DNA from 2 places in the Kitasatospora sp. NPDC088548 genome. Region 2 is predicted to be linked to the other one. Evidence: predicted binding sites of a transcription regulator. Region 2 holds the regulator's gene; the other holds the start of a gene.
What was found. The regulator HspR, encoded in region 2, represses chaperone genes until heat shock. The targets are predictions, from matches to a motif close to TTGAGNNNNNNNNNCTCAA.

Region 1: lon (endopeptidase La) is a predicted target of HspR. The motif match lies at 2,704-2,722, and genes of this name have one in related genera.

What each region holds. Positions count from the first base shown of each region.
Region 1 is NZ_JBIVMI010000016.1:174,901-184,001, reverse strand. Features, by position in the region: gene ACIP82_RS21650 (GtrA family protein) at 1-175, opposite strand, end outside; gene lon (endopeptidase La) at 255-2,681, opposite strand; gene ACIP82_RS21640 (rhomboid-like protein) at 2,827-3,627, opposite strand; gene ACIP82_RS21635 (response regulator transcription factor) at 4,181-4,918, shown strand; gene ACIP82_RS21630 (ATP-binding protein) at 5,052-6,143, shown strand; gene ACIP82_RS21625 (multifunctional oxoglutarate decarboxylase/oxoglutarate dehydrogenase thiamine pyrophosphate-binding subunit/dihydrolipoyllysine-residue succinyltransferase subunit) at 6,452-9,101, shown strand, end outside.
Region 2 is NZ_JBIVMI010000031.1:43,706-52,806, reverse strand. Features, by position in the region: gene dnaK (molecular chaperone DnaK) at 1-1,670, shown strand, start outside; gene grpE (nucleotide exchange factor GrpE) at 1,667-2,293, shown strand; gene dnaJ (molecular chaperone DnaJ) at 2,435-3,589, shown strand; gene ACIP82_RS31265 (heat shock protein transcriptional repressor HspR) at 3,597-4,103, shown strand; gene ACIP82_RS31260 (hypothetical protein) at 4,309-5,313, shown strand; gene ACIP82_RS31255 (hypothetical protein) at 5,815-6,441, shown strand; gene ACIP82_RS31250 (LuxR C-terminal-related transcriptional regulator) at 6,455-7,453, opposite strand; gene ACIP82_RS31245 (LuxR C-terminal-related transcriptional regulator) at 7,446-8,435, opposite strand.

The DNA.
Region 1 (9,101 bases), on a different contig from region 2:
CCACCACCGGTTTCCGCTCCAGCAGGGTGAACTTCAGCGAGAAGTTGATCACCGTCGTCAGCACGAAGCAGGAGGCCCCGACCAGCAGGACCTTCACCAGCCTGCGGTGCCTGACCAGGAACGGGCGCAGACGGGCCGGCACCCTGGCCAGGGCTCGCTGCGTGGGGGACGGCATCCTCGCAGTCTGGCACGAGGTCTGCCGCCCCCTCCCGTCCGGCGGCCGGGCCGGGTGACGCCCGGACCGCTGCCCACCGTCAGGCGGCGACCAGCACCTCGGCCGGCTCCAGGGCCAGCCTCAGCACCTCCCGGACGTCCGCGACCGGGTGGACGGTGAGCCGCTCCAGCACCTCGGCCGGGACGTCGTCCAGATCGGCCTCGTTCCGCTTGGGGATGATCACCGTGGTGACCCCGGCCCGGTCGGCGGCGAGCAGCTTCTGCTTCACCCCGCCGATCGGCAGCACCCGCCCGGTCAGCGACACCTCGCCCGTCATCGCCACGTCGGTGCGCACCTTGCGGCCGGAGAGCAGCGAGGCCAGCGCGGTGGTCATGGTGATGCCGGCGCTCGGCCCGTCCTTGGGGACGGCCCCGGCGGGGACGTGCAGGTGCACGCCGCGGTCGCGCAGCGAGGTGACCGGCAGCTCCAGCTCGGCGCCGCGCGAGCGCAGGTAGGAGAGCGCGATGTGCGCGGACTCCTTCATCACGTCGCCCAGCTGCCCGGTCAGGGTGAGCCCGGTGCCGCCGGTCTCGGCGTCGGCGAGCGACGCCTCGATGAAGAGGACGTCGCCGCCGGCGCCGGTGACCGCGAGGCCGGTGGCCACGCCGGGGACGGCGGTGCGCCGCTCGGCCGGCTCCTGGGCCGCCTCGGGCACGTGGTGCGGGCGGCCGATCAGGGCGCGCAGGTCGCCCGCGCCGATCGTGGCGGGCAGCTCCCGCTCGCCCAGCTCGCTCTGTGTGGCGATCCTGCGCAGCACCCGGGCGATCGAGCGTTCCAGGTTCCGGACGCCGGCCTCGCGGGTGTACTCGCCGGCCAGCCGGCGCAGCGCCTCCTCGTCGACGGTGACCTCGCCGTCCTTCAGCCCGGCCTGCTCCAGCTGGCGCGGGAGCAGGTGGTCCCGGGCGATGACGACCTTCTCGTCCTCGGTGTAGCCGTCCAGGCGGACCAGCTCCATCCGGTCGAGCAGCGGCCCGGGGATGGCCTCCAGCACATTGGCGGTGGCGAGGAAGACCACGTCCGAGAGGTCCAGCTCGACCTCCAGGTAGTGGTCGCGGAAGGTGTGGTTCTGCGCCGGGTCGAGCACCTCCAGGAGGGCGGCCGCCGGGTCGCCCCGGAAGTCGGAGCCGACCTTGTCGATCTCGTCCAGCAGGACGACCGGGTTCATCGAGCCGGCCTCCTTGATGGCGCGCACCAGACGGCCGGGCAGCGCGCCGACGTAGGTGCGCCGGTGACCGCGGATCTCCGCCTCGTCCCGGACACCGCCGAGCGCGACCCGGACGAACCTCCGGCCCATGGCGCGGGCCACCGACTCGCCGAGCGAGGTCTTGCCGACGCCGGGCGGGCCGACCAGCGCCAGCACCGCGCCCCCGCCCGCCCGGCGCGCGCCGCCACCCGGCTGCTCCTGGGGGCTCGCGGCCGGCCCGGTCCGCTGGTCGGCCCGGCGCTTGCGCACCGCCAGGTACTCGACGATGCGGTCCTTGACGTCGGCCAGGCCGGAGTGGTCGGCGTCCAGCACCGCACGGGCGCCGGCGATGTCGTAGGCGTCCTCGGTGCGCTCGTTCCAGGGCAGCTCCAGGACGGTGTCCAGCCAGGTGCGGATCCAGGAGCCCTCGGGCGACTGGTCGGAGGAGCGCTCCAGCTTGTCGACCTCCTTGAGGGCCGCCTCGCGGACCTTCCCGGGCAGGTCCGCGGCCTCGACCCGGGCGCGGTAGTCGCCCTCCTCGTCCGCCGGGTCGCCGTTCAGCTCGGCCAGCTCCTTGCGGACCGCCTCCAGCTGCCGGCGGAGCAGGAACTCCTTCTGCTGCTTGGCGACGCCCTCCTCGACGTCCTTGCGGATGGTGTCGTTGACCTCCTCCTCGGCGAGGTGGTCGCGCAGCAGGCCGAGCGCGTACTCCAGCCGGGCCACCTGGTCCGCCTCCAGCAGCACCTTGAGCTTCTGCTCGGCGGTGGCGAAGGGGGCGTAGCCGATGTTGTCCGCCAGCTCGCCGACGCCCTCGATCTGGGCGACCCGGTCGACGATCTGCCAGGCGCCGCGCTTGCGCAGCCACTGGGTGGAGAGCGTCTTGTACTCCTTGACCAGCTCGGCGGCGCGCCCGGCCACCGGGGTGCCGGCCGAGGACTCCCGGAACGGCGTGGTCTCCACCCAGAGGGCGGCGCCGGGACCGGTGGTGCCGACGCCGATCCGGGCCCGGCGGACGGCGCGGACCAGCGCCGCCGGATCCCCGTCGGCCAGCCGGCCGACCTGCTCGACGGTGGCGAGGGTGCCGACCGCCGCGTACGAGCCGTCCACCCGCGGGACCAGCAGGACCTGGGGCTTGCCGGTGCCGGTGGCCGCCGCCCGGGCGGCCTCGACGGCGGCGCGCACCTCGGTGTCCTTGAGCTCCAGCGGGACGACCATGCCCGGGAGCACGACCTCGTCGTCGAGCGGCAGCACGGGCAGGGTGAGCGGTGTGGACGTCGATGCCATGATCTCTCCCCAGTCAGCGAACTTGAGTTGACCTGACTAAGGTTTCGCGGGCACCGGATGTTCCCGAGGCCTTGTTCGCCGTGAGCGAACAGGGAAGGCCGCGGCCCGGGCTGTCAAAAACGCCTGGCCCAGGCCCCGCGCGGGGCTACCCGCGGTCCAGCACCGCGGCCCCGCCGGGCCCGGAGGCGGAGGCCGCGGAGGCGGCCGGCGTACGCAGCCGGCGCGGCCGCAGCCTGCCGCCCCCGTCCCGCCGGAGCCAGCGCCAGAGCACCACCCCGGCGAGCACCGCGACCGGGTGGCCGATCCCGGTGACCAGGTCCCGGTCGGTGAGGATCTGGTCGGCGATCATCGCTCCGACGCCGCCCAGCGCCAGCAGCCGCCCGCGCGGCGGCAGCAGCCCGGCCAGCGCGCCGAGGCTGGCCAGCACGCCGTAGCTGACGCCGATGTCCAGGTAGTTCATCGCCTCGGACTCCATCCGGCCGGTCGCCACGGCGGTGATCACCACCGCCTGGGAGAGCACCGTGGCGGTGATGTGCCCGATCGCGAACACCGCCGCCGCCCGGGCCGCCCCGACCCGGCGCTCCAGCGGCGCGACGGTGAAGGCGAACGCCCACAGGTAGGGCATCCAGATCGGCCCCGCCACCCAGAAGCCACTGAAGAGCAGCGCGCGCACGGGGTGGTGCAACAGGTTGTGCCCGTCCGAACTGGACGCCTCCTGGAGGCGCAGCACCAGCTCCGGATCGGCGAGCCTGGCGAAGGTGGTGGTGGCCCCGACCGCGGCCAGGTAGCCGAGCGCGAAAGGGTTGCGCCGCGGCGTCGGCACCCGGGTCAGCACCCACTCGGCCACCCCGGCCCGCAGGCCGTGCCGCAGCAGGCCGTACGGCGGCCCGGCGGGCGGCGCCGGGCGGGAGCGGGCCGGTACCGCACCCTGCCGCCACTCCGCCATGCCGCCTCCGCTCAGATCCGCAGACACCGGTTCACACCCGGTGCCAACGTACCGGCGCGCGCCGGAAATCCCACCCTCGGCAATCTCGTGACCACGGTACGTCGAGGTTCTGGGAGCCCGCTGGGAAAACCCCGTGAGGATCACCGGGCCCGGGGTCGCCCGTCACCCGGGATTGGTCCAGACCTTCTCTCCGTTCACGCGCCGGCACGGGTCCTGACCGGCGTCTCAACGTCAACCCGGGTGCATACGTACCGTTACGGAGTGAAAAATCGCCGGGTAAGGTATCGGCCCGTGCCCACTTGCGAGTGGGTCCGCGGACGGCCCCGACGGCCGGCCCACGGGCCGGAAACGTCCGGTCCACCTGCCGGGAGGCACCCGCTGTCCGTACGCTGCGAAGTGTGCGGGACAGGTGGGCGGTCGACACCCGCCCTCCGGTCCCCGCGCGCGACGGGACGGCGGACCCGGCACAGTCCACGACGGAACAAGACTACGAGCGGAGCCCCGCCATCCCCATCGGTGGCCGGCCCGCAGCCCTGGGGGCGGTGGCGTGACCGTGACAGAAATTCAGCAGGACAACACCAACAGCGGCGGCACGGTGAGCAGCCAGCGCAGAGTGCTGGTGGTGGAGGACGAACCGACGATCGCCGAGTCGATCGCGGCCCGCCTGGGCGCGGAGGGCTTCAAGGTCGCCGTCGCCCACGACGGCCCGGGCGCCGTCGACGGCTTCCACACCTGGCAGCCGGACCTGGTGGTGCTCGACATCATGCTGCCCGGCTTCGACGGCCTGGAGGTGTGCCGCCGGATCCAGGCCCAGCGCCCGGTCCCGGTGCTGATGCTGACCGCGCGGGACGACGAGACGGACCTGCTGGTCGGCCTCGGCGTCGGCGCGGACGACTACATGACCAAGCCGTTCTCCATGCGCGAGCTGGCGGCCCGGGTCAACGTGCTGCTGCGTCGCGTCGAGCGCGCCCAGCAGGCGGCCAGGACGCCGGCGCTCGGCAGCCTGCGCTTCGGCGAGCTGGAGATCGACCATGTGCAGCGCCGGGTCCGGCTGGCCTCGGGCGACGTCCACCTGACGCCGACCGAGTTCGACCTGCTCGCCTGCCTGGCCGCCCAGCCGCGCGCGGTGCTCACCCGCGAGCAGCTGCTGGCCGAGGTCTGGGACTGGACGGACGCCTCCGGCACCCGCACCGTCGACAGCCACGTCAAGGCGCTGCGCCGGAAGATCGGCGCCAGCTGGATCCGCACCGTCCACGGCGTCGGATACGCCCTGGAGGCCCCGCACCCCTAGGGTCACCGGGCACCGGGCCTCCGGGGGGCCCGCATCCCGGACCGCCGCGCGAACCGCGCGGGGGGAGCACACACGGGGGAAGCACAGGGGACCAATGACCTTTCCACAGCAACGCGACGGGGACACCGCCGGCATGCGGCAGCCCACCCTGGCCGCCCGCGCCGCCCGCCGGGTCTGGGCCGACATCCGGCCGCTCGACCCGGTCCGCTCCATCAAGGGCAAACTCGCCCTGCTGGTGATCGTCTCGGTCTTCCTCGCCACCGGCATGGTGGTGGTGGCCATCCGGTCCGAGACCCAGATCCGGATCATCATGGTCTTCTCCATGATCGCCTCGCTGCTCTTCATGCAGTTCCTCGCGCACGGGCTGACCGCCCCGCTGCGCGACATGACGGCCGCCGCCCGCGCGATGGCCTCCGGCGACTACAGCCGCCGGGTCGAGGTGAACTCGCGCGACGAGATCGGCGAGCTGGCGGCCGCCTTCAACCTGATGGCGGCCGACCTGGAGGCCGCCGACCGCCACCGCCGCGAACTGGTCGCCAACGTCTCGCACGAGCTGCGCACGCCCATCGCCGCGCTGCGCGCCGTGCTGGAGAACGTCGTCGACGGCGTCGTCCAGCCGAACCCGGCGACCCTGGGTGCCGCGCTGGAGCAGACCGAGCGGCTCGGCCGGCTGGTCACCCATCTGCTCGACCTCTCCAAGATCGACGACGGGGTGGTCGACCTGGACGCGCGCTCCTTCGAGGTGCGCGAGTTCCTGGACGGCGTACTGCGCGGGGTCACCGTGGACGGCGCGACGGCGGGCGGGGCGTTCTCCCGGCGCGGGGACGTCCGGCTCGCGCTGGAGGTCAGCCCGGCAGGCCTGACCGGCGTCGCCGACCCGGAGCGGCTCCACCAGGTGGTCGCCAACCTGGTCGACAACGCCTGCAAGCACTCCCCGCCCGGCGGCACCGTGACGGTCCGGGCCCGGCCCGGCGCCGAGCCGGGCGCCCTGCTGCTGGAGGTCGAGGACGAGGGCCCGGGCATCCCGCCGGCCGACCGGACCCGGGTGTTCGAGCGGTTCAGCCGCAGCGGCACCGCCACCGCCCAGGGGCCCGGCGCCGACGGCGGCACCGGTCTGGGGCTGGCCATCGCCCGCTGGGCGGTGGATCTGCACGGCGGCCGGATCGAGGTGGCCGAGGCCGCCCGCGGCTGCCGGATCGAGGTCCGGCTGCCCGGTCCGCGGTGAGCCTCGTCGCATTCGCGTCGGACGGACTTCGCCGTCATGTCACAGGACGGACACAGACGTACACGAAGATCATTCAGTGCTTCCGGGATGCTTTGTCCGGTTTCGTCCAGATATGTGCACTGATCGACCGTGATCGCTTCCCCTCCGATGCGGCTTTCTAACGCACATTTTCAGCCAAACTGCAGGTCAGCACTGTGATCTGGGCGACGCCTGAGCCCCGGGGACTGCGCGATCACTGGTCAGGGGCGTAGCCTTAATCCCCGCTGTCCAAACATCCCAAAAGGAAGCGGAAGAGGGCGGTTGCCGCCGTGTCGCCACAGTCCCCTGAAACCCCCAATAGCTCGGCAAGTTCCACTGGCTTCGGCCCCAATGAGTGGCTCGTCGATGAGATCTACCAGCAGTACCTCCAGGACCCGAACTCGGTCGACCGAGCCTGGTGGGACTTTTTCGCCGACTACAAGCCCGGTACCGAGGTGACCCCAGTGACCCAGGCCGCGACCCCGGTCGGCACCACGCCGACTCCCGTTGCCGCCCCCGCGCCCGCCGCTGCCGCTCCCGCCGCGCCGGCCGCACCCGCGACCGCCCCGGCGGCCCCGGCTCCGGCTCCCGCGCCGCTCGCCGCAGCCCCCGCCGCGCCGCCGGCCCCCAAGGTCGCCGCCCCGGCTCCGGCCGCGCCGGCCGCCACGGCGGGCCCCGAGCTCGTCCAGCTGCGCGGCCCGGCCAAGGCCGTCGCCACCAACATGGACGCCTCGCTGGAGGTGCCGACCGCGACGTCCGTCCGCGCGGTGCCCGCCAAGCTGCTGATCGACAACCGCATTGTCATCAACAACCACCTGCAGCGCGCCCGCGGCGGCAAGGTCTCCTTCACCCACCTGATCGGTTACGCCCTGGTCCAGGCCGTCAAGGCCTCGCCGGGCATGAACCACAGCTACAAGGTGGAGAACGGCAAGGCCTTCCTGGTCAAGCCCGAGCACGTGAACCTGGGCCTGGCCATCGACCTGGTCAAGCCCAACGGCGACCGCCAGCTCGTCGTCGCGGCCATCAAGAAGGCCGAGACCCTCGACTTCTTCGGCTTCTGGCAGGCCTACGAGGACATCGTCCGCCGGGCCCGCGCCAACAAGCTGACCATGGACGACTTCACCGGCGTCACGGTCTCGCTGACCAACCCCGGCGGCATCGGCACCGTGCACTCCGTGCCGCGCCTGATGCAGAACCAGGGCACCATCGTCGGCGTCGGCGCCATGGAGTACCCGGCCGAGTTCCAGGGCTCCGCCCCGGAGACCCTGTCCCGCCTCGGCGTCTCCAAGATCATGACGCTGACCTCGACCTACGACCACCGCGTCATCCAGGGCGCGGCGTCCGGCGAGTTCCTGCGCGAGATCCACCGGCTGCTGCTCGGCGAGAACGGCTTCTACGACGAGATCTTCGAGTCGCTGCGGATCCCGTACGAGCCGGTCCGCTGGGCCACCGACGTCGCCACCACCCACGACGACGAGGTCAACAAGACCGCGCGCGTCATGGAGCTGATCCACTCCTACCGGGTCCGCGGCCACCTGATGGCCGACACCGACCCGCTGGAGTACAAGCAGCGCAAGCACCCCGACCTGGACGTCACCACCCACGGCCTCACCCTGTGGGACCTGGAGCGCGAGTTCGCGGTCGGCGGCTTCGGCGGCCAGCGGATGATGAAGCTCCGCGACATCCTCGGCCTGCTGCGCAACACGTACTGCCGCACCGTCGGTATCGAGTACATGCACATCCAGGACCCGGCGCAGCGCAAGTGGCTGCAGGAGCGCCTGGAGAAGCCGTACACCAAGCCGGAGCGCGAGGAGCAGCTGCGCATCCTGCGCCGGCTGAACTCGGCCGAGGCCTTCGAGACCTTCCTGCAGACCAAGTACGTCGGGCAGAAGCGCTTCTCGCTGGAGGGCGGCGAGTCGCTCATCCCGCTGCTGGACGCCACGATCGACGCGGCCGCCGAGCACCGCCTCGACGAGACCGTGATCGGCATGGCCCACCGCGGCCGTCTGAACGTGCTGGCCAACATCGTCGGCAAGCCGTACGGCAAGATCTTCGGCGAGTTCGAGGGCAACCTCGACCCGAAATCGATGCACGGCTCCGGCGACGTGAAGTACCACCTCGGCTCCGAGGGCACCTTCACCGGCCTGGACGGCGAGACCATCAAGGTCTCGCTCGCCGCGAACCCCTCCCACCTGGAGGCCGTGGACCCGGTCGTCGAGGGCATCGCCCGCGCCAAGCAGGACATCCTGGACCAGGGCGGCACCACCTTCCCGGTGCTGCCGATCCAGATCCACGGCGACGCGGCCTTCGCCGGCCAGGGCGTCGTCGCGGAGACCCTGAACATGTCGCAGCTGCGCGGCTACCGCACCGGCGGCACCGTGCACATCGTGGTGAACAACCAGGTCGGCTTCACCGCCGCCCCGGCCTCCTCGCGCTCCTCGATGTACTGCACCGACGTGGCCCGGATGATCGAGGCCCCGATCTTCCACGTGAACGGCGACGACCCGGAGGCCGTGGTCCGCGTCGCGCGGCTCGCCTTCGAGTTCCGTCAGGCGTTCCACAAGGACGTCGTGATCGACCTCATCTGCTACCGCCGCCGCGGTCACAACGAGGCCGACAACCCGTCGTTCACCCAGCCGCTGATGTACGACCTGATCGACAAGAAGCGCTCGGTGCGCAAGCTGTACACCGAGGGCCTGATCGGTCGCGGCGACATCACCATGGAAGAGGCGGAGCAGGCGCTCCAGGACTTCCAGGGCCAGCTGGAGAAGGTCTTCGCCGAGGTCCGCGACGCCGCCCAGACGCCGGCCCCGGCCGCCGTCGGCACGCCGCAGGCCGACTTCCCGGTCAGCATCCAGACCGGCATCTCCCAGGAGATGGTCAAGCGGATCGCCGCCTCGCAGGTCAACCTGCCGGACTGGCTGACCGTCCACCCGCGAC
Region 2 (9,101 bases):
AGGCGGTCACCAACGTCGACCGCACCATCCGCTCGGTCAAGCGCCACATGGGCACCGGGTGGAAGATCAACCTGGACGGCAAGGACTTCAACCCGCAGCAGATCAGCGCCTTCGTGCTGCAGAAGCTGAAGCGCGACGCCGAGGCGTACCTGGGCGAGACCGTCACCGACGCGGTCATCACCGTCCCGGCGTACTTCTCCGACTCGGAGCGCCAGGCCACCAAGGAGGCCGGTGAGATCGCGGGCCTCAACGTCCTGCGCATCGTCAACGAGCCGACCGCGGCCGCCCTGGCCTACGGCCTGGACAAGGACGACCAGACCATTCTGGTCTTCGACCTCGGCGGTGGCACCTTCGACGTCTCCCTGCTGGAGATCGGCGACGGGGTCGTCGAGGTGAAGGCCACCAACGGTGACAACCACCTCGGTGGTGACGACTGGGACCAGAAGGTCGTCGACCACCTGGTGAAGGTCTTCCAGGCCGGCCACGGTGTCGACCTGTCCAAGGACAAGATGGCCCTCCAGCGTCTGCGCGAGGCCGCCGAGAAGGCCAAGATCGAGCTGTCCTCGTCCTCCGAGACCTCGATCAACCTGCCCTACATCACGGCCTCCGCCGAGGGCCCGCTGCACCTGGACGAGAAGCTCACCCGCGCCCAGTTCCAGCAGCTCACCTCCGACCTGCTGGAGCGCTGCAAGGTCCCGTTCCACAACGTGATCAAGGACGCCGGCATCGCGCTGTCCGAGATCGACCACGTGGTCCTGGTCGGCGGCTCCACCCGGATGCCGGCCGTCGCCGAGCTCGTCCGCGAGCTGACCGGCGGCAAGGACGCCAACAAGGGCGTCAACCCGGACGAGGTCGTCGCCATCGGCGCCGCGCTCCAGGCCGGTGTCCTGAAGGGCGAGGTCAAGGACGTCCTGCTGCTCGACGTCACCCCGCTGTCCCTCGGCATCGAGACCAAGGGCGGCATCATGACCAAGCTGATCGAGCGCAACACCACGATCCCGACCAAGCGCTCGGAGATCTTCACCACGGCCGAGGACAACCAGCCGTCCGTGCAGATCCAGGTCTACCAGGGCGAGCGCGAGATCGCCGCGTACAACAAGAAGCTCGGCATGTTCGAGCTGACCGGTCTGCCGCCGGCCCCCCGCGGCCTGCCCCAGATCGAGGTCACCTTCGACATCGACGCCAACGGCATCATGCACGTCGGCGCGAAGGACCTCGGCACCGGCAAGGAGCAGAAGATGACCGTCACCGGTGGCTCCGCGCTGCCGAAGGACGACATCGAGCGCATGATGCGCGAGGCCGAGCAGTACGCGGAGGAGGACCACAAGCGCCGCGAGTCGGTCGAGACCCGCAACCAGGCCGAGCAGCTCGTCTACTCGACCGAGAAGTTCATCGCGGACAACACCGACAAGCTCCCGGCCGACGTCAAGACCGAGGTCGAGACCGCCATCGGCGAGCTCAAGGAGGCCCTGAAGGGCGAGGACATCGCGGCCATCCGCGAGGCCTCCGAGAAGGTCTCCACCACCGCCCAGAAGCTCGGCCAGGCGCTGTACGCCAACGCCGACGCCGCCTCCTCCGGCCCGGCCGGTGACGCCGCCGGCGCCAAGGACGACGACGTCGTCGACGCCGAGATCGTGGACGACGAGAAGCCCAAGGGCGGTGCGGCATGACGGAGAAGCCGCAGGGTGCTGAGCCCGGCGACGACTCCGCCGCCGAGGAGGCCGTGATCAAGGCGGCCGAGGAGGCCGCCGCGGCCGGGGACACCTCCGGTGGCGCGGACGAGCTGGCCAAGGCCAAGCGGGAGCTGGCCGAGCGGACCGGCGACCTCCAGCGTCTCCAGGCCGAGTACCAGAACTACCGCAAGCGGGTCGAGCGGGACCGTCTGACGGTCCGTGAGATCGCGGTCTCCAACATCCTGGAGTCCCTGATCCCGGTCCTGGACGACATCGGCCGGGGCCGCGAGCACGGCGAGGTGACGGGCGGCTTCAAGTCCGTCGCCGAGTCGCTGGAGACGGTCGTGGCCAAGCTGGGCCTCCAGCAGTTCGGCAAGGAGGGCGAGCCCTTCGACCCGACCATGCACGAGGCGCTGATGCACAGTTACTCCTCGGACGTCACCGAGGACACCTGTGTCCAGATCCTCCAGCCCGGCTACCGGATCGGCGAGCGGATCATCCGCCCGGCGATGGTGGCGGTCGCGGAGCCCCAGCCGGGCACCCAGACCACCCCCGCGCCGGACGCCGAATCGGCGAAGTCCGCGGAGTCGGACAAGGCCGACGGTGGCGCGGACAGCTGACAACCTGTGCGCTGCGGAGTCGTACGCCGGCCAGTACGGCGGCCGGCTCCGCAGCGCCTTGTCGATGGGCGCTCCGTCGACGGACGACAGACCCGCCATTGACAGCACAGTGACTATGGACTTCGGGAGGTGGCGGCAGCCATGAGCGGCAAGGACTACGTGGAGAAGGACTACTACAAGGTCCTCGGCGTGCCCAAGGACGCCTCCGCCACCGAGATCAAGAAGACGTACCGCAAGCTGGCGCGCGAGTTCCACCCCGACGCCAACAAGGGTGACACCAAGGCCGAGGACCGGTTCAAGGACATCTCCGAGGCCTATGACGTCCTGTCGGACGAGAAGCGCCGCAAGGAGTACGACGAGGCTCGCACCCTCTTCGCCAACGGCGGCTTCCGCTCCGGCGGCCCCGGCGGCGGCAACTACAGCTTCGACTTCGGCGACCTGTTCAGCGGCAACCAGGGCGGCCCCGGCGGCAGCGGCGGGCTCGGCGACGTCTTCGGCGGCCTGTTCAACCGCGGCGGCCGGCAGGCCCAGCCGCGGCGCGGCGCCGACGTCGAGACCGAGGTGACGCTCTCCTTCGAGGAGGCGGTGGACGGCGCGACCGTCCCGCTGCGGATGACCAGTCAGGCCCCCTGTCACGGCTGCAACGGCACCGGGGCCAAGTCCGGCACCACTCCGCGGGTCTGCCCGACCTGCGTGGGCGCCGGCACCGTGAGCCGGGGTCAGGGCGCCTTCGCCCTCTCCGAGCCCTGTCGCGACTGCCGCGGCCGGGGCATGATCGTCGACGACCCGTGCCCCGACTGCCACGGCAGCGGCCGGGCCAGCTCCGCCCGCACCATGCAGGTCCGGATCCCGGCCGGGGTCCAGGACGCCCAGCGCATCCGGCTCAAGGGCAAGGGCGCGCAGGGCGAGCGCGGCGGCCAGCCCGGCGACCTCTACGTCACCGTCCACGTCGACTCGCACCCCGTCTTCGGGCGCAAGGCCGACAACCTCACCGTGACGGTGCCGGTCACCTTCCCCGAGGCCGCGCTCGGCGGCACCATCGAGGTGCCGACGCTGGGTGGTCCCTCGGTGAAGCTCAAGCTGCCCCCGGGCAGCGCCAACGGCCTCACCCTGCGGGCCCGCGGCAAGGGCGCCACCCGCAAGGACGGCACCCGCGGCGACCTCCTGGTCACCGTGGAGGTCGTGGTGCCGCAGCACGTCACCGGCGACGCGCTGACGGCTCTGGAGCAGTACCGCGAGGCCACCGCCTCCGACGACCCACGAGCCGCCCTGTTCCGGGCGGCGAAGGGAGCGTGACGACCAGATGATGACCCCCGACAGCCCGATCGGCCCCGGTATCGGCGAAGGCCTCCCCGGCGGCGGCCCCCGCCCCCGCCGTACCGCCGCGGCCCCGCACTACGTCCTCACCGAGGACACTCCGGTGTACGTGATCTCGGTCGCCGCCGAGCTCTCCGGCCTGCACCCGCAGACCCTGCGTCAGTACGACCGCCTCGGCCTGGTCTGCCCCGACCGCACCGCGGGCCGCGGCCGGCGCTACTCCGCCCGGGACATCCAGCAGTTGCGCGACGTCCAGCGGCTCTCCCAGGACGAGGGCATCAACCTGGCCGGGATCAAGCGGATCATCGAGCTGGAGAACCAGGTCACCGCCCTCCAGTCCCGTATCGCCGAACTCGCCGACTCGCTCGAAGGGGCCGCCAGCGCACTCCAGCAACGCGAGGCCGCCGTCCACGCGTCCTACCGCCGTGATCTCGTGCCGTACCAGCCGCCGACCCAGTCGAGCGCCCTGGTGGTCTGGCGTCCCAAGCGCTGACCGGCCAGAACGGCCACCGCCGCCGGTTTCCCTCCTGATCGGGGGGTGGCCGGCGGCTCGCGTTACTGCGAGAGTGCAAAGCGAGCAGGATGGGCCCCCGCAACGGACACCGACCTGATCTGTGCGTCGAGTTGCATATCATCCGTACGAATTCAGGCGGCGTGCGCGCACGGCCCAGGGGTCTGACGCCGGAAAGGAGCTGAAAGTGAACCCAGTCGACGACCGGGACGACTTCCAACCCGGGGGGCAGATCCTGTCCGACGCGGCCCGAGCGCTGTACCTGGCCGCCGTGCGTTCGGAAGGGCGCCTGACCGCCTCGAAGCAGGAGGCCGCGAAGTCGGAGGTCCAGGAACTGCTCGACCTCGGGCTCCTGGTGCCGGATCTGGACGACCCGGAATCCCTCGTGGTCGCCGACCCCAACCGGCTGTCGACCACGCTCAGCGCGACCTGGCAGCGCCGGGCGCTCCAGTTGCTCTCCCGCTCGACCAACCTCGTCAGCGAGCTGCAGGACCTCGGGGACGTCTACAACGAGCACGGCAAACAGGTCGAGACCGGCGGCCGGATCGAGTACATCAGCGGCAAGGTCTCCATCAACCAGCGCCTCGGCGCCCTGGTGGAGCGCTGCTCCAAGGAACTGTTGACCGCTCAGCCCGGCGGCGGGCGGCGGCCGGAGACGGTCCGCACCGCGATGAACCGGGACCTCGGGGTGCTCCAGCGCGGTGGCACGATCCGGACGATCTACCAGCCGAGCGCGCGGTACTCCAGCCCGACGCTGGAGTACGTCGAGACGATGACCCACGAAGGCAGCCAGGTCCGCACGCTGGACGAGCCGTTCAACGTGATGATCGTGATCGACAGAAAAGTCGCGATCATACCCGCGAGCGACGACATGACCGTCGCGGCATTCGTCCGGGACGACGCGGTGGTGAGCTATCTGGTCCACACCTTCGAGGCACTCTGGGAACGGGCCATTCCGTTCCCGGGAAGCCGGGAAGTCCCGCCCCAGGTGCTTTCCAGCCTGCGCCGTCAGATCGTCAGGCTGATGGTTCAGGGCATCGGCCACCGCGTCATCGCCAGGAACCTCGGACTCAGCGAACGGACGCTGGCGCGCCACATCGCGGAGATGCGCGAGGACCACGGCGTGGACACGCTATTTCAGTTGGGCTGGAAGCTCGCCCAAAAAGAAGGCGATTCCGAATCCACGGACTGACCGGACCAGGATTGGCGGTCCTTCTACTGCCAGCCACTGTCCATGGTGGACAGCGCCGACGTCGTGGGGTTCGTGCTCTGCCAGCCACTGTCCGCATCCGTGGAAGCGCCCAGGAAGAACGCGAAACCCAAAAGAACCGCGGAGACAACGAGGCGACGCGCATAGCGCACGACAGCACCCCTTTCAGAAGGACGCAGCAGACTCTCGGCAGGACGGCTGATACAGAATAGATCCTGACCTACTGCACGTCAGTACGGATAGTCGGAGAGTGTGTCATCTCGCTGCCATGCAGGGAGATGACATCTGGTGATGCTGGACCGAAGTACAGCGCCAGATGGACGATCAGTTCGCTGTCGACGGGTCTGGGCAATTTTTGCCCGTGTTCATTCAATTGCAGGTCAGCGACTGCGAGGCCCGGCCTTCCGCGACACGGCACCACACATATCCACAGGCCAGTCAGGCACCGACCCTCTCTCGCCGACTACTCCCCCGGAGTCGACAATGACCGAGCCCTACCTGCGCCACCACGACAGCCAGGCCCCCGAGGGCCGGCGTGCACGAGTCTTCCTGGCCGCGCCGTTGATGCGACTGACCGGGCCGGCCGACAGTGTCGTGACGCTTGCCAGCCGGACGCGGCTGACGACGCTCCGCACCACCCTGCTGCGCAGCGGTGCCGCCGTGTACAGCGCGCACCACAGCGACGCCTGGACGGTGGCCGGCCGGGCGCCGGAGCCGCGGGTGCCCTCCGACTTCCGGGCGCTGCAGTCGGCGGACCTGGTCTTCGCCTACGTCGGGGCGCCGCTCTCCGCCGGAGTGAGCCTGGAGCTGGGCTGGGCCTCGGCGCTGCGCAAGCCGATCGTCCTGCTGGTCGACGAGGCCATCACGCACAACCCGCTGATCGCCACCATCGAGCAGGTCGCCCCCGTCCTGCCGCTGGTCTTCGACGACACCTGGTCCCAGGAGGCCCTCCACCACACCGTGGAGACCGCCCTCGACTGGGCCGGTATGGCGCTCTCCCTGCGCGAGGGCTTCTGGACCGCCCCCGGCGAGCAGTTCAGCGTCCCCCGGCAGCAGCCCCCGGCCGTCGGCCCGACCGGCTACTGGCCGACCGGCGCGGCGACCGGCTGACCACCGCGGCGGCTCAGCCATCGGACTCCCCGGTCCTGGCTCCCCGCATCTGCCAGCCGAGCTGGAACAGCGTCTGAGCGTCGTACAGCTCGCGCAGCCGCGAGATGTGACCGGCCACCGTCCGCTCGCTCAGCCCCAGCCGGCTCGCGATCGCCCGCTGGGTCAGCCCCTGGGACAGCAGCCGGCCGACCTGCTCGTGCACCAGCGGCTCGGTGCCCCCGTCGGCCAGCGCCGCCCAGTTCACCCCCTCGGCCTGCTGCCACTGCTGCTCGAAAACGCCCACCAGGAAGGCGACCGTCGCCGGGTCCTCCACGAAGGCCGCACTGGTGTTGTCCGCGGCGGCCGGGATCACCGCCACCGTGCGATCGAAGATCAGCAACCGGGAGAACGGCGCGGCCAGCACGCGGATCGTGCACCCGAGCCGGGTGACCTCGACCGCGAACTCCACCGTGGGTCCGTCCACCCGGGCGGCCGGCTCGTAGACCGCCCGCATGGTTCCGCCGTGTTCGAGGTAGCGGAGGGCGTGGTTCAGCCGGTCGGGCAGCGCCGCCACCGGGCAGGCGCCACCGGGCGTCGCGGTCAGGTACTCGTCCCGGAACTCCAGGGCCAGCTGGTCGACCTGATGCCGGATCTGTTCCATGCCCGACACGTACCGGACCCCGGTGGGGCGGTTGCCGCGATGCGAGGCGGCGTCATACGCCTGGGTCAGATCGCCCAGCAGGTCCGGCAGTTGCTCCGCCTCCGCCAGCAGCCGGGCGCTCATCAGCCGGATGTCCGCGCCGATCCGGTCGGTGACCGACCGCGGGTCCACCGCGCTGTACGAGGCGTCCATCAGCTGCGGCACGACCAGACCGATCTCGACCAGCCGCCGCAGTGGCCCGGCCTCGCCGGTGCCGACCTCGGCGGCGCGCAGCCGGCCGCCGTTGCGGAGGATCGCGCGGTAGAGCGCGCGGGCGTCGTCGTCGGGGAGCGCCGCGGTCAGCAGGTCCGAGGGCGTACGGGTGTCAGCCATCGTGCTCTCCCCTCATCAGCCAGCCGAGCTGGTACAGCGTCTGGGCGCCGTGCCGGTCGCGCAGCCGGGAGATGTGGGCGGCGACGGTGCGTTCGCTGAGGCCGAGGCGGGAGGCGACGGCGCGCTGGGTGAGGCCCTTGGCGAGCAGCCGGCCGACCCGGTCGGGGGCGGCGCGGGTGGGGCCGTGGGTGAGGGGCGCGGCCCAGTCGGTGGTGTCGGCCCGGGCCCAGTCGCGTTCGAAGCCGCCGACCAGGAAGGCGATCGCGGCCGGGTCGGAGATGAAGGCGGCGGTGCTGTGGTCGTCGTTGGCGGAGATCACCGCGACCGTGCGGTCGAAGACGATCAGGCGCTGGAACGGCTCGTCCAGGGTCCGGATCAGCGATCCGTGCCGGGAGACCTCGTCGGCGTAGGCCCGGGCGGCCGGCTCGGAGAACGCGATCGGCTGGTAGACGGTGCGCAGCGAACAGCCCCGCTGGAGCAGTTGGACGTCCTGGCGGACGGCGATCTGCAGGGCGTCGGCCGGACGGTGGCCGGGCTGGGCGGTGAGCACCTCGGTACGGCAGTCGGAGACCAGCTGGGAGATGCGCTGGCGGATGTGGACGTGGCCCTCGATGTAGACGGCGCCGCCGGACCGCTCGGGCCGGCGGGGCATCGCGTCGTAGGCGCGGGTGAGGGTGTCGAGGGTGCCGGGGAGGTTCTCGGCGCGGACCAGCAGGCGGGTCGCCTCGCTGCGCAGCTCGGCGCCGAGGCGGTCGCTGACCGAGCGCGGGCTGACGGCGGTGTGGCAGGCGTCGACCGGGTTGGGGATCAGCAGGCCGATGGCCACCAGCCGGCGCAGGGCGGGCTGGTCGCTCTCCGGGACCTCGGCGAAGGGGATGCGTCCGCCGCGGCCGACCACGGCCAGGTAGAGCCGACGGGCCGCCTCGTCGGGCTCGCCGACCGCCGCCGTGGTGCCAGGAGCGGCCGTCGGATCCGCCGTCACCTCGAACACTCCCTGCCGGATGGATCTCGGATGTGTCTTCGTCTCCCGCGCGGCCGATGCTTTCCGGTCATGGGCTCGGCACCGTGCAGCGCACCCGATCACGGTACTGCGAGCCGGCGGGCCCCCGGGCCCCGGGTGCCGTCGCACACGGGTTCCCCGGGGGCCGCCGGTGCACGTCGAGGCCACGGCGCTTCCGGCGAGGCGGAGCAGCAACGCCTCGCCGACTCCGGTCCCGGGCGCCATCACCACACATGGCACCCGGCCGACGCTCTTCCCCCCGATATGCAGGTACTGACGTACCTCACGCATCCAGTACTGAAGAGCAAGTCGCCACCATCGGGCTGCGGTTGCCCGGACGGCCTGACGTGACTCCACCCTCACAGCGTGACGGCCGGTGAACAAGGCCAGCCCGAGTGCATGTTCTCGCAATTGCAGGAACCTGCAGCGGCCGGCCGGCGCGGGGCGCCGGGTCCCGACGTGGCTCCACGCGAAACCGCTGGTCACAGCGGTGCGGTGGCGGAGTCCTCCCGTCCGTTCATTCGTCTCCGGACGACCGCGCTCCGCCTGTGCGCACCGTGCGCGGAGCTTGTACGCCGTCTCCGCGCGCGGAGCTCGTAAGCCGTCCCCGAGCGCCGTCCGGGCCGTTCGCGAAACCGCAGCAGGCGC